3 regions of the Blastococcus sp. SYSU DS1021 genome follow, and region 1 is predicted to be linked to each of the others. Evidence: riboswitches for the same ligand, from Rfam matches in the RefSeq annotation. Region 1 holds a riboswitch; each other region holds the start of a gene.
The links. A riboswitch is a leader RNA that binds a small molecule or an ion and turns the genes downstream of it on or off. The one in region 1 is predicted to bind cyclic di-AMP.
Positions count from the first base shown of each region.

Region 2: linked by a shared signal. The riboswitch ahead of ACI8AP_RS05305 (hypothetical protein) and the one ahead of ACI8AP_RS00705 (LysM peptidoglycan-binding domain-containing protein) in region 1 are both predicted to bind cyclic di-AMP.
Region 3: linked by a shared signal. The riboswitch ahead of ACI8AP_RS08880 (murein hydrolase activator EnvC family protein) and the one ahead of ACI8AP_RS00705 (LysM peptidoglycan-binding domain-containing protein) in region 1 are both predicted to bind cyclic di-AMP.

Region 1 is NZ_JBJHAL010000001.1:134,424-137,685, reverse strand. It holds gene ACI8AP_RS00715 (NAD-dependent epimerase/dehydratase family protein) at 1-965, opposite strand, end outside; gene ACI8AP_RS00710 (DUF5994 family protein) at 1,044-1,544, opposite strand; cyclic di-AMP (ydaO/yuaA leader) riboswitch at 1,924-2,017, shown strand; gene ACI8AP_RS00705 (LysM peptidoglycan-binding domain-containing protein) at 2,038-2,907, shown strand; gene typA (translational GTPase TypA) at 2,974-3,262, opposite strand, start outside.
Region 2 is NZ_JBJHAL010000005.1:55,124-58,385, forward strand. It holds gene ACI8AP_RS05300 (SDR family oxidoreductase) at 1-661, shown strand, start outside; gene ACI8AP_RS05305 (hypothetical protein) at 684-1,568, opposite strand; cyclic di-AMP (ydaO/yuaA leader) riboswitch at 1,823-1,970, opposite strand; gene ACI8AP_RS05310 (bifunctional 3'-5' exonuclease/DNA polymerase) at 2,139-3,262, opposite strand, start outside.
Region 3 is NZ_JBJHAL010000009.1:70,226-73,487, reverse strand. It holds gene ACI8AP_RS08880 (murein hydrolase activator EnvC family protein) at 1-1,072, opposite strand, end outside; cyclic di-AMP (ydaO/yuaA leader) riboswitch at 1,083-1,238, opposite strand; tRNA gene ACI8AP_RS08875 (tRNA-Ile) at 1,399-1,472, shown strand; gene ACI8AP_RS08870 (heparin lyase I family protein) at 1,874-3,181, shown strand.

The DNA of each region.
Region 1 (3,262 bases):
AGCTCGGCCGGGAGGCCGGGTCCGGGCTGGTCGGCGGGGCGGTGCGCCGGCGGCGCCGGCCGCTCGTGCGTGCGCAGCCACGCCCAGGTGTCGGCGACGGTCGCCTCCAGCGCCCGCGTGGCCAGCCCGAGCTCGGCGGCCCGGGTGGTGTCGACGTCCCAGGCGGTGCGGGCGACCTCGTGGCGCAGCCACAGCGGCAGGTGCAGCCACTCCTGGACGCCGGCGGCGAGAAGGTCGGCCTCGGGCACCGGTACCCACTCCGCCGCGCTCCCGGTGACGACCCGGCAGAGCTCGAGCAGGCCGCCCAGGGTCGTCATGCCCGCCGGCCCCGTGGCGTTGACCGCACCGGTGCGGCCCTGCCCGGCCATGTCCACGAGCCAGGCGGCCAGGTCACGGGCGTCGACCAGCGCGATCGGCTGGGCGACGCCCTCGGCCGGGACGACCACCCGACCGCCGCTCGCGATGCGCTCCAGCCACCAGCCGAGGCGGTGGATCGGGTCGGAGGGGCCGACGATCAGGCCGGCACGGGCGGCGAGGAAGCGGCCACCGACGGCGGCGGCGAGCTCCCGCTCGCCGAAGGCCTTGATGGGCCCGTACTCGTCGTCCTCGGTGTCCCAGGTCGGCTCGCCGTCCTCCGGGCCGAGCGGCCCCGGCGGCCAGTTGCGGTACGCGTTGAGGCTGCTCACGAAGACGTAGGAGCGGACCCCGCCCAGCGCCGCAGCGGCGTTGCGGGCGGCGGCCCGGGTCTGGCAGGAGGTGTCGACGACGAGCTCGGGCTCCCACTCCCCCAGCGCGCGCGGCAGCGCGCCGGGGTCGTCGCGGTCGCCGTGCAGCGCCCGCGCGCCCTCCGGCGGCGGACCCGTCAGGCCCCGGGTGAAGGTGGCGACGTCGTGCCTGCGAGCGAGCGCGGCCTCCACCACGTGCCGGCCGAGGAAGTGGGTGCCGCCGAGGACGAGGAGTCTCATGCCGAGCACTCCAGCCCGGTCGGCGCCCGCGCGTCCAGGGAGTTCGCCGGCAGCGGATCCGCCGTCGGCGGACGAGCGCTACACCGCGCGGGACACCGGCAGCGTGGGCACCTGCGGAAGGGGCGTGGAACGGGCCGCGGCGAGCACCATCTGGGGCGAGGACGGCAGGCCCCGCCGGGTGCACAGCCGCAGCGCCCGGGCGCCGGTGAGGACGTCGGTCTCCGGCGGGACGACCAGCAGGTCGGCCCGGCGGTTCCCCCCGGCCCAGGTGAGGCAGACGACCTGCGGGTCCATGCTCCGGAAGCCGCCGGCGCGGACCGTGCGGCCCAGCACCTCCAGCTTGCGGGGGGCCGGCTCCCAGGCGTCGAGGGCGTAGGTGAACCGCTCCACCCGCACACCACGCCGCTCCAGCGCCGCGATCAGCTCCGGCAGCTCCACGGCGAGGTCCCGGCTCCGCGGGAACCACGCACCGTCGAACGCCGAACCGCCCGATCCGGCGTCGGCGCGCAGGCTCACCCGGACGTCGATGCCACCCCGGAAGCCCTCGATCGCCGGAACCGTACGGGTGATCGTCGCCATGAGCGTTCGGCCGCCTTCCTCTTCCCAGGGAGCCGGGGAGACGGCTCCGAGGTCAACGTAGGACGGGTGCGAGGCGAGACTCCTCGACGGCGTGGCGGGCGCGTCGGACCGCTTCGGCCAGTCATCACGATTCGTGACCTGACGAGCACGGAGCCCGCGCCGCGGACCGTGCGCCGCCGGTACGAGCACCGCACACGGGCAGTCGGGGGCGGGCCACGGCGAGTCAGTCCGCGCGGGGCCGCCCGCGATGGAGGCTCCGCGGCCTTGCCGTCGGGGACGGCGGTCTGCCTACCGTGCTGCGTCCACCAACGGGTGGGCCCGGATGGCGGACCGCCGAACCTGCCCACCGCCACCGGACCCGTGCACACGACGGGCAGGCGCGGGGAACCCACGAGATCCTGGCCCTCGGCCTCGGGGTGAAGCCGCAGCACGCGGCCGGGCAGCTCTCGCCCGAACCCGACAGCTAACCCCGCAGGCGGCGAGAGGCTTCCCCATGCTCAAGCACCGCACGGCACGACCCGGTCGCTCCACCCGCACCTCCGCGGCGGCGGCGGCCATGGCACGTCCGGCCGTGGTCCTCGCGGCCGCCGCGGCCGCCTCCCTCGCGATCGCCGGTCCGGCACAGGCCCACCCCGGGGAGCACACGGTCGTCCCCGGTGACACGCTGGGCGGGCTCGCGGCCGCCCACGGCACCTCGTGGCAGACCATCCACGCCGACAACCTCGCCACCATCGGCGCCGACCCGAACGTCCTGCGCGTCGGGCAGGTCCTCGTCATCGGCGGATCGGGCGCCGCCCCTGCCGCCCCCGCCCCCGCCGGCGGCGAGTACGTGGTGCAGCCGGGCGACACGCTGGGCGGCATCGCCGCCCGCCACGGCACCACCTGGCAGGACGTGCACGCCCTCAACCTCGAGGTCATCGGCGCGGACCCGAACGTGCTGCGCGTCGGGCAGCGACTCACCCTCGTCGGCGGCCCGTCGGCGGCCCCGGAGCGTGCCAGCCGCGCCGCGGACCGGCCGGCCCTCGACACCGCCGCCTACGGCGCGTGGGAACCGCACGTGCGCCCCGCCGTCGCGGAGGTCGCCGCGGAGTTCGGCATCCCGACGGTGCTCACCCGCCCCGGCCACAGCCCGTCGGAGGGCCGCGCCGCCGACTTCATGGTCTACGACGACCGGGCCACGGGCGACGCGCTCAGCCAGTACGTCATCGACAACGCGGCGCGCCTCGGCGTCGAGTACGTGATCTGGCAGCAGCAGATCGCCGGGACGTGGACGGGCTGGGCCTGGCAGCCCATGGAGGACCGCGGCTCCCCCACCGCCAACCACATGGACCACCCGCACGTGGCCTTCGTGCCGGCGCCGTAACGGCCCCATGACGCAGCGAGCCCCTGCCCGGATCACCGGGCAGGGGCTCGCTGCGTCATGGGCGGATCAGCTGGGCTTGGGCTTGCGGTTCTTGGCCTTGCCGCGCTCGGTCTGGTCGAGCACCACCTTGCGGATGCGGACGCCGGCCGGCGTGACCTCCACGCACTCGTCCTCGGCACAGAACTCCAGCGCCTGCTCCAGGTTGAGGATCCTCGGCGGGATCAGCCGCTCCAGCTCCTCGGAGGTGGACTTGCGCATGTTGGTGAGCTTCTTCTCCTTGGTGATGTTCACGTCCATGTCGTCCGGACGGGAGTTCTCACCCACGATCATGCCCTCGTAGACCTCGGTGCCCGGC
Region 2 (3,262 bases), on a different contig from region 1:
CCTGGCGCTCTGCGCCCGGCGCACCGATCGGCTGGACGCCCTCGCAGCGGAGATCCGCCCGGCCACCGGCCGGCGGGTGGAGACCGCGGCGCTCGACGTCACCGACGCCCAGGCCGTGCCCACGGTCTTCACCGCGTTCGCCGCGGCGTTCGGCTCGATCGACCGGGTGGTCGTGAACGCCGGCCTCGGCAAGGGCGCGCCCCTGGGCACCGGCCGGGCCGAGGCCAACCGCGAGACGGCGATGACGAACTTCGTCGGCGCGCTGGCGCAGACCGAGGCGGCGCTGGAGATCTTCCGCCGCCAGGGCCGCGGGCACCTCGTGCTGATCTCCTCGATGTCGGCGCTGCGCGGCATGCGCCGGTCGATGACCACCTACGCCGCCACCAAGGCCGGGGTCGCGTCCCTCGCCGAGGGGCTGCGGGCCGAGCGGATCCCCGGCCTGGACGTGTCGGTGATCTACCCCGGCTACATCCGGTCGGAGATGAACCAGCACGTGCAGCAGCGAACCCGGTTCATGGTGGACACCCCGACGGGCGTCCGCGCCATGGTGGCCGCCATCGAGGCCCGGCGGGCCACGGCCTACGTCCCCGCGTGGCCGTGGGTGCCCATCGGGCTGGCCATGCGGGTGCTGCCGCTGTCCGTGGTCCGCCGGCTCACCTAGGCACGGCCGCGGGGCGGTGGGGTCAGTTGTAGTTCACGTGCACGTGGTCGAAGTGGTTGGCCGTCGCGCTGCCCCGGTTCTCCATCGCCTGCCACGAGCCGCCCGGGGACGAGAGCATCCGCTGCTGCCAGATCAGGTAGTCCACGCCCAGCTCGGCCCAGTGGGCGCGGTGGTAGGCGACGATCGCGTCCCCGAGGGCGGCGTCGGACATCACCATGTAGTCCAGCGCCAGGCCCGAGGGGTGCCCGCCCGGGTCGGCGGCGCTGGCCCGGGTGCCGCCGAGGGTGATCCCCGCGGCGCCGGGCACGTTGCTGACCACCGCGTCGGCCGCGGCCTGGGTCTGCGGCTTCACGCTGCCCGCGGTGTTGGAGATGCGGGCGACCGCCGTGGCCGCCACCGAGGCGGCGGTGGTGGCGGCGGCCCGGGCCTCCTGTGTGGGCGTCGCCGCGGCGGGGGCCGCGGCCGCCCGCTCGGCGGCTGCGGCCTCCTCCGCTGCCTTCTCCTCGGCAGCCTTCGCCTCGGCCTCGGCGCGGGCGGTGGCCTCCGCCTCGGCCTTCTGCCGGTCGAGCTCGGCCTGGTCGGCCGCGGCCTGGGCCTGCTGGGCCGCGACCTGCTCGGCCTCGCGGCTGCTGCGGCTGGCCGCCAGGTCCTGCAGCGGGGCGAGGTCCTCGGCGACGTCGACCGGGCCGGAGCGGGAGGTGAGCCCGAGCTCCTGGGCGACGCTCACCGACTGCGAGGTGCCGGCCTCGGCCTGGGCGCCCGGGTCCACGCCGACGAGGGTGTTGACCAGGAGGGCACCGGCGGCGGCGACCCCGAGGTAGAACGCCGGACGGCGGAGGCCCGAGGGCGGGCGACGGCGGAGGGCGAGCGGGCCACGACGGCCCGAGGTGGTGGTGCGGGGATCCATGGGTTCGGGGTGCTCCGTTGGTGCGGCGGGGTCGGCCGGGCGAGGCGGACCGCGAGGGATGCGGGCTGCGGACCGGCGCCGGGTCGCGGGGCCACCGGGCACCGGCGGCTCGGCCGGCGGTCATCGCTGGTGGGGGCGACCGGCGGGACGCCGGGTGCGCGTGCGGTCAGGTCCGGGGACGCACCGGGGGGCGGCGGTGCCGGCGGGCGCGGGGTGGTGCGGCGGTGCAGGGGCGCGCCATGCGGCGGCTCTCCGTTTCTTCCGTCGTGCCGCCTACCGGGTTAGCTGACGGATTCGGACGGGAAGCAGCCCTACCCGCACCGGGACGTGCCCGGTGCGCGATTCACCCCAGAACTTCGGTGGGTCCCCGGCTCGCCCGCAGCTCGAAGGCGGCGGGCGACTCGGCGGCGCCCGGCAGACCCTCCCCGGATGGGGAGAGAACGATCGGCCGGGCTCCGCCACGGTAACCGTCGTTATGCAGTCGTGACAATGCGGGAGCGGTCACTTCCGCAGATCGTGACGCGTGTCGCGCCACCGTGCCGGCCCCGTCGGTGGTGTACGGCAGTCCGTTCAGCCGGCGTCGGCCCAGGACCGGACGACGGCGACGTCCAGCGGGAAGTCCACCGGGAAGGCGCCGAACAGCAGCCGCCCGGCCGTGGTGGCCGCGGCGCGCACCGCCTCGACCACGTCGTCGGCCAGGTGCTCGGGGGTGTGCACGACCACCTCGTCGTGGAGGAAGAACGCGAGGTGCGCCCGGGTCCCCAGCGGCCCGTCGCCGCCCAGCCGCCAGAGCCGGTTGCGGAGGTCGGCCAGCCAGCACAGCGCCCACTCCGCTCCGGTGCCCTGGACGACGAAGTTGCGGGTGAACCGACCCCAGGCGCGGCGGGCGCGGTCGCGGTCCTCCCGGGAACCGGCCTGCTCCGCGGCCTCGCCGAGCCCGTCCGCCCGCTGCGCCCACGCGCCGCTGGGCGACGGCGACCCCCGGCCCAGCAGCGTGTGCACCACCTCGCCGCGTTCGCCGGCCCGGGCGGACTCCTCGACCAGGCCGATGGCGCGCGGGTAGCGGCGGGCGAGCCGGGGCATCATGCGACCGCTCTCCCCGCGGGTGCCGCCGTACATGGCCCCGAGGATGCCCAGCTTGGCCTCCGCCCGGGTCGCCACCGCGCCACCGGCGACCATGCCCGCGTAGAGGTCCGAGGCCCGCGCCGCCTCGGCCATCGCGGTGTCCGCGCTCATCCCGGCGAGCACCCGGGGCTCCAGCTGGGCCACGTCGGCGACGACGAATCGCCAGCCGTCGTCCGCGACCGCCGCCGGGCGGATCAGCGTGGGCACCGAGAGTGCACCCCCGCCGTTGGACGCCCACCGACCCGTGACCACCCCACCCGGCAGGAAGGCCGAGCGGAACCGCCCTCCCTGCACCCAGGCCTCCAGCCAGCTCCAGCCGTTGGCCGTGAGCAGCCGCATCAGCTTCTTGTACTCGAGCAGCGAGGGGACGCACGGGTGCTCGAGCTGCTCGAGGGTCCACGAGCGGGTGTCGGCCACCGGGAGGCCGGCCTGCTGGAGTGCCCGCAGCAGCTCGGCCGGCGAATCGGGGTTGAGCGACGGGGTCCCCAGCGCCGCGCGGATCTCGCCCAGCAGCCGCTCGAGCACCGCGGGGCGCCCACCGGTTCCCGGGCGCGGGCCGAGCAGGTCGG
Region 3 (3,262 bases), on a different contig from region 1:
CGCTGACGACCTGGCCCGGCGAGACGAAGAACTGGTTCACGTGCCCGTAGACGGTGATGGCCCCGTCGTGGTGCTGGATGGCGACGGCGAGGCCGAACCCGCTGGCCGGCCCGGCCTGCAGCACGACCCCGGGCTCCGGCGTGAAGATCGGGGTGCCGATCGGCGCGGCGATGTCCACGCCGAGGTGCTGGGTACCCCACCGGCTGCCGTAGCAGGAGGTGACCCGCCCCTGGGTGAGCCGGCCGGCCCCGGCGGTCGCGGGAGCCGCCGCCACGGCCGCCTGCTCGGTGGCCTGCTGCTCGGACCAGGCGGCGACGGGGTCGGCCGTGCCGCGGAGGCTGAGCATGCGGATCTCCGCCTCGCGCAGCTGCTCGTCCAGCGCCGCCTTCTCGGCGGTGAGCGCATCGAAGTCGGTCTGCGCGGCCGCGAGGAGGGCGTCGACCTCCGCCTGCATGCCCTGGGCCTTGCGCGCTGCGGCATCCCGCTCGGCGACGGCGGCCTTCGCCTCCTGGTCGAGCCGGGCCTCGCGGGCCTCGGCCACCCGCAGGTCCTCGAGCACCTGCGCGCGATCCTCACCGAGGAGGTCGAGCGTCGCGGCCTGCTGGAGGAGCTCCCCCGGGCCGTCGGCGTGCAGCACCATCTCCAGCTGCTTCATGGACTTGTCGCTGCCCATGTAGGCCTCCCGGCCGAGGGCGGCTACCTCACCCTGGGTACTCGCCACGGCCTCCCGGACGGCGGCGAGCTCGGCGGCGATGGCGTCGGCGTGCTCGCGGGCGCGGTCGAGCTCGGCCTGCGCGGCGAGCACGGCGCCGCTGGCCTCCTCTGCCCGGAGGGTGAGCTGCTGCAGGCGCTCCTCTGCGTCGCGCACGCGCTGCTCGATGTCGGCGACCTCCGCCTCGACGCGGTCATGCTCGCTGCGCGCGTCGCCCGGCGCGGCCGCCGCGGTCGACGTCCCGAGCAGTGCGAGCGCCAGCAGTGCGGTGGCGGCGGTGGCCGCCCGACGGGTGCGGCTGAGGGCCCGGCGCGCGGGCGCGGCCGGGACGTGGTGGCGCAGGTGGTGCGAGGTCGCCAAGGCGACGGTCTCCGTTCCTCTATCCGCCTACCAGGTCAGCTGACGGGTTCGGGCCGGAACATGCCCTACCTGCCTGCCCGTGGTGGCGCAGGCGGGATTCACCCCAGAGAACGTGGGTCCCCGGTCCCCGCGGCGGTGAGGCCGCAGAGTTCGGCGGGGCCCGTCCGAGCCCCCGGGTTTCGGGAGCGGGATCGGATGGGCCGCGAGAGACGGTACAAGCGGATCGTCCGAATGTCACAGGGGGGTAACGGACCTTGTCAGTTCGCCCCACCGGCCCCAGGACGTGGCTGCGGCGCCGCGGCGCCGTCTGGCAGGCTGGCGGGTCCGGGGCGGTAGCTCAGCTGGTCAGAGCATGGGACTCATAATCCCTGGGTCGTGGGTTCGAGCCCCACCCGCCCCACCTCTCCCATGCCAGCGGTGTCGTGCCTGGCGCTCGCGCCTCCCTGTCCGCGTGAGCAAGGACACGGCTCCCAATGGGTGTAGGCGCCTCGGCGTCAGCGGTGCGCCACACCGGCGCCGCGGCCGGAAGGCGACCGGCGCGCCTCTGCACCGCCGCCTTCATGACGTGGCGTAATTGATGCGTGACAGAACGTTCAGCCGTCGTCGGTTCGACCGGTGGTGTCACCGCCGCAGCCCCGGACGCGGCGTCCGAGCGGCATCTGCAGCGCCTGCCCGGCTCCCCTCGAGGGCCGGTCTCGTGCTCGCCGTCGCCACCGCCGTCCTGACCGATGCCGGCGGCGGCGTCCATGCCGCCGACCGCCTCGTCCAGACCCCGCTCGACCTGATCTGAGGACCGACGCCATGAACAAGCGCAACCTGGCCGTCCTGGCGGCCCTGACCCTGATCGGCGGCGCCGGACTCGCCGACGCCGTCCTGGCAGCCCCTCGGCCCGTCACATCGCACACGCAGGCCGCCGCCGTGCTGCTCGCCCCGGCCGATCTCATCGGCGAGGCCGTCGATCAGCGGGCTTCGCTGGACTGGACGGGGGTGCCCGGGGCCCGCGACTACCTCGTCATCGACGTCACCTCCGGCGCCGCCGGTCGCATCGTGGGCTCCACCGGCGCCACCGCCTGGACGTCGCCCCGGCTGCCGCTGTCCACCCCGCGGTACGCCTTCGTGGTCGTGCCGCGGGACCACGCCAAGGTGCAGGGTGAGCGGACGGAGCCGGTGCACATCTACCCCGGCGGCCAGCCGGCCGAGCCGACCACCCCGGCCGAGGCGGCCCCGGTCACCACGACGCCCCCGCCCGAGCCCACCACCACCGAGCCGCCGGCGCCGTCCACGGAGCCCACCACGCCTCCGACGACCACGACGCCGACGACCACGACGCCCCCGCCCGCGACCGACCCCGAGTCCGACCCCGAGCCCGAGCTGCCCGCCGTCCAGCCCACGCGGGTCTGGGGCTACGACGCCACGACGCTGGTCCCCGGCCCCTGGCCCGAGATCCACGCCCTCCGGTCGGACCAGTACGGCACCACCACGGCCAACCCGTACCCCGGCTCGGAGCGCACCGCCTTCTTCACCGTGCAGCGCGGCGACACCGGCTGGAACGGCACGCACGGCACCCTCCGCTCCGAGGTCCGCGACTCGATCGCCGCCTCCGGCGACGTCCGGCCCGGCGACGAGCAGTGGTGGGCCTGGTCCACGTTCTTCCCGGCCGACTTCGACTGGGACGAGCGCGGCCAGTTCCTGATCTACACGCAGTGGCACCAGACGGTGAACTCCGGCAACCCCAACGTGCACTTCTGGTCGGACGTGAACGAGAACCTCATGGTCGACGTCCGGGGTGGCACGGGCGGCAGGACCGCCGGCGACGCGCAGTACGTCCGGACCTTCAACCTCGGCACGATCGACAAGGGCGCCTGGAACGACCACACCGTCCGGTTCATCTGGTCCCCCGACCCGGCGAAGGGCCTCATCGAGGTCTGGCACCAGGGCGAGAAGGTCCTGTCCGAGCGGGTCGCCAACCTGTACGAGGGGCAGTCCGTCTACATCAAGCAGGGCATCTACTCGGCGGCCGGGACCTACCGGACGCACTACCTCCAGCACTCCCCGATCGGCTTCGGCCCGACGCGCGAGTCCGTCGCGTCACTGAACGCGATGGACTGACCTGCTCGGCTCGCCGGGTCCGGCGAGCAGGCCCGACCGTCATGGGGTCGCTGCCCGCAGTCCGGAGCTCTCCGGACTGCG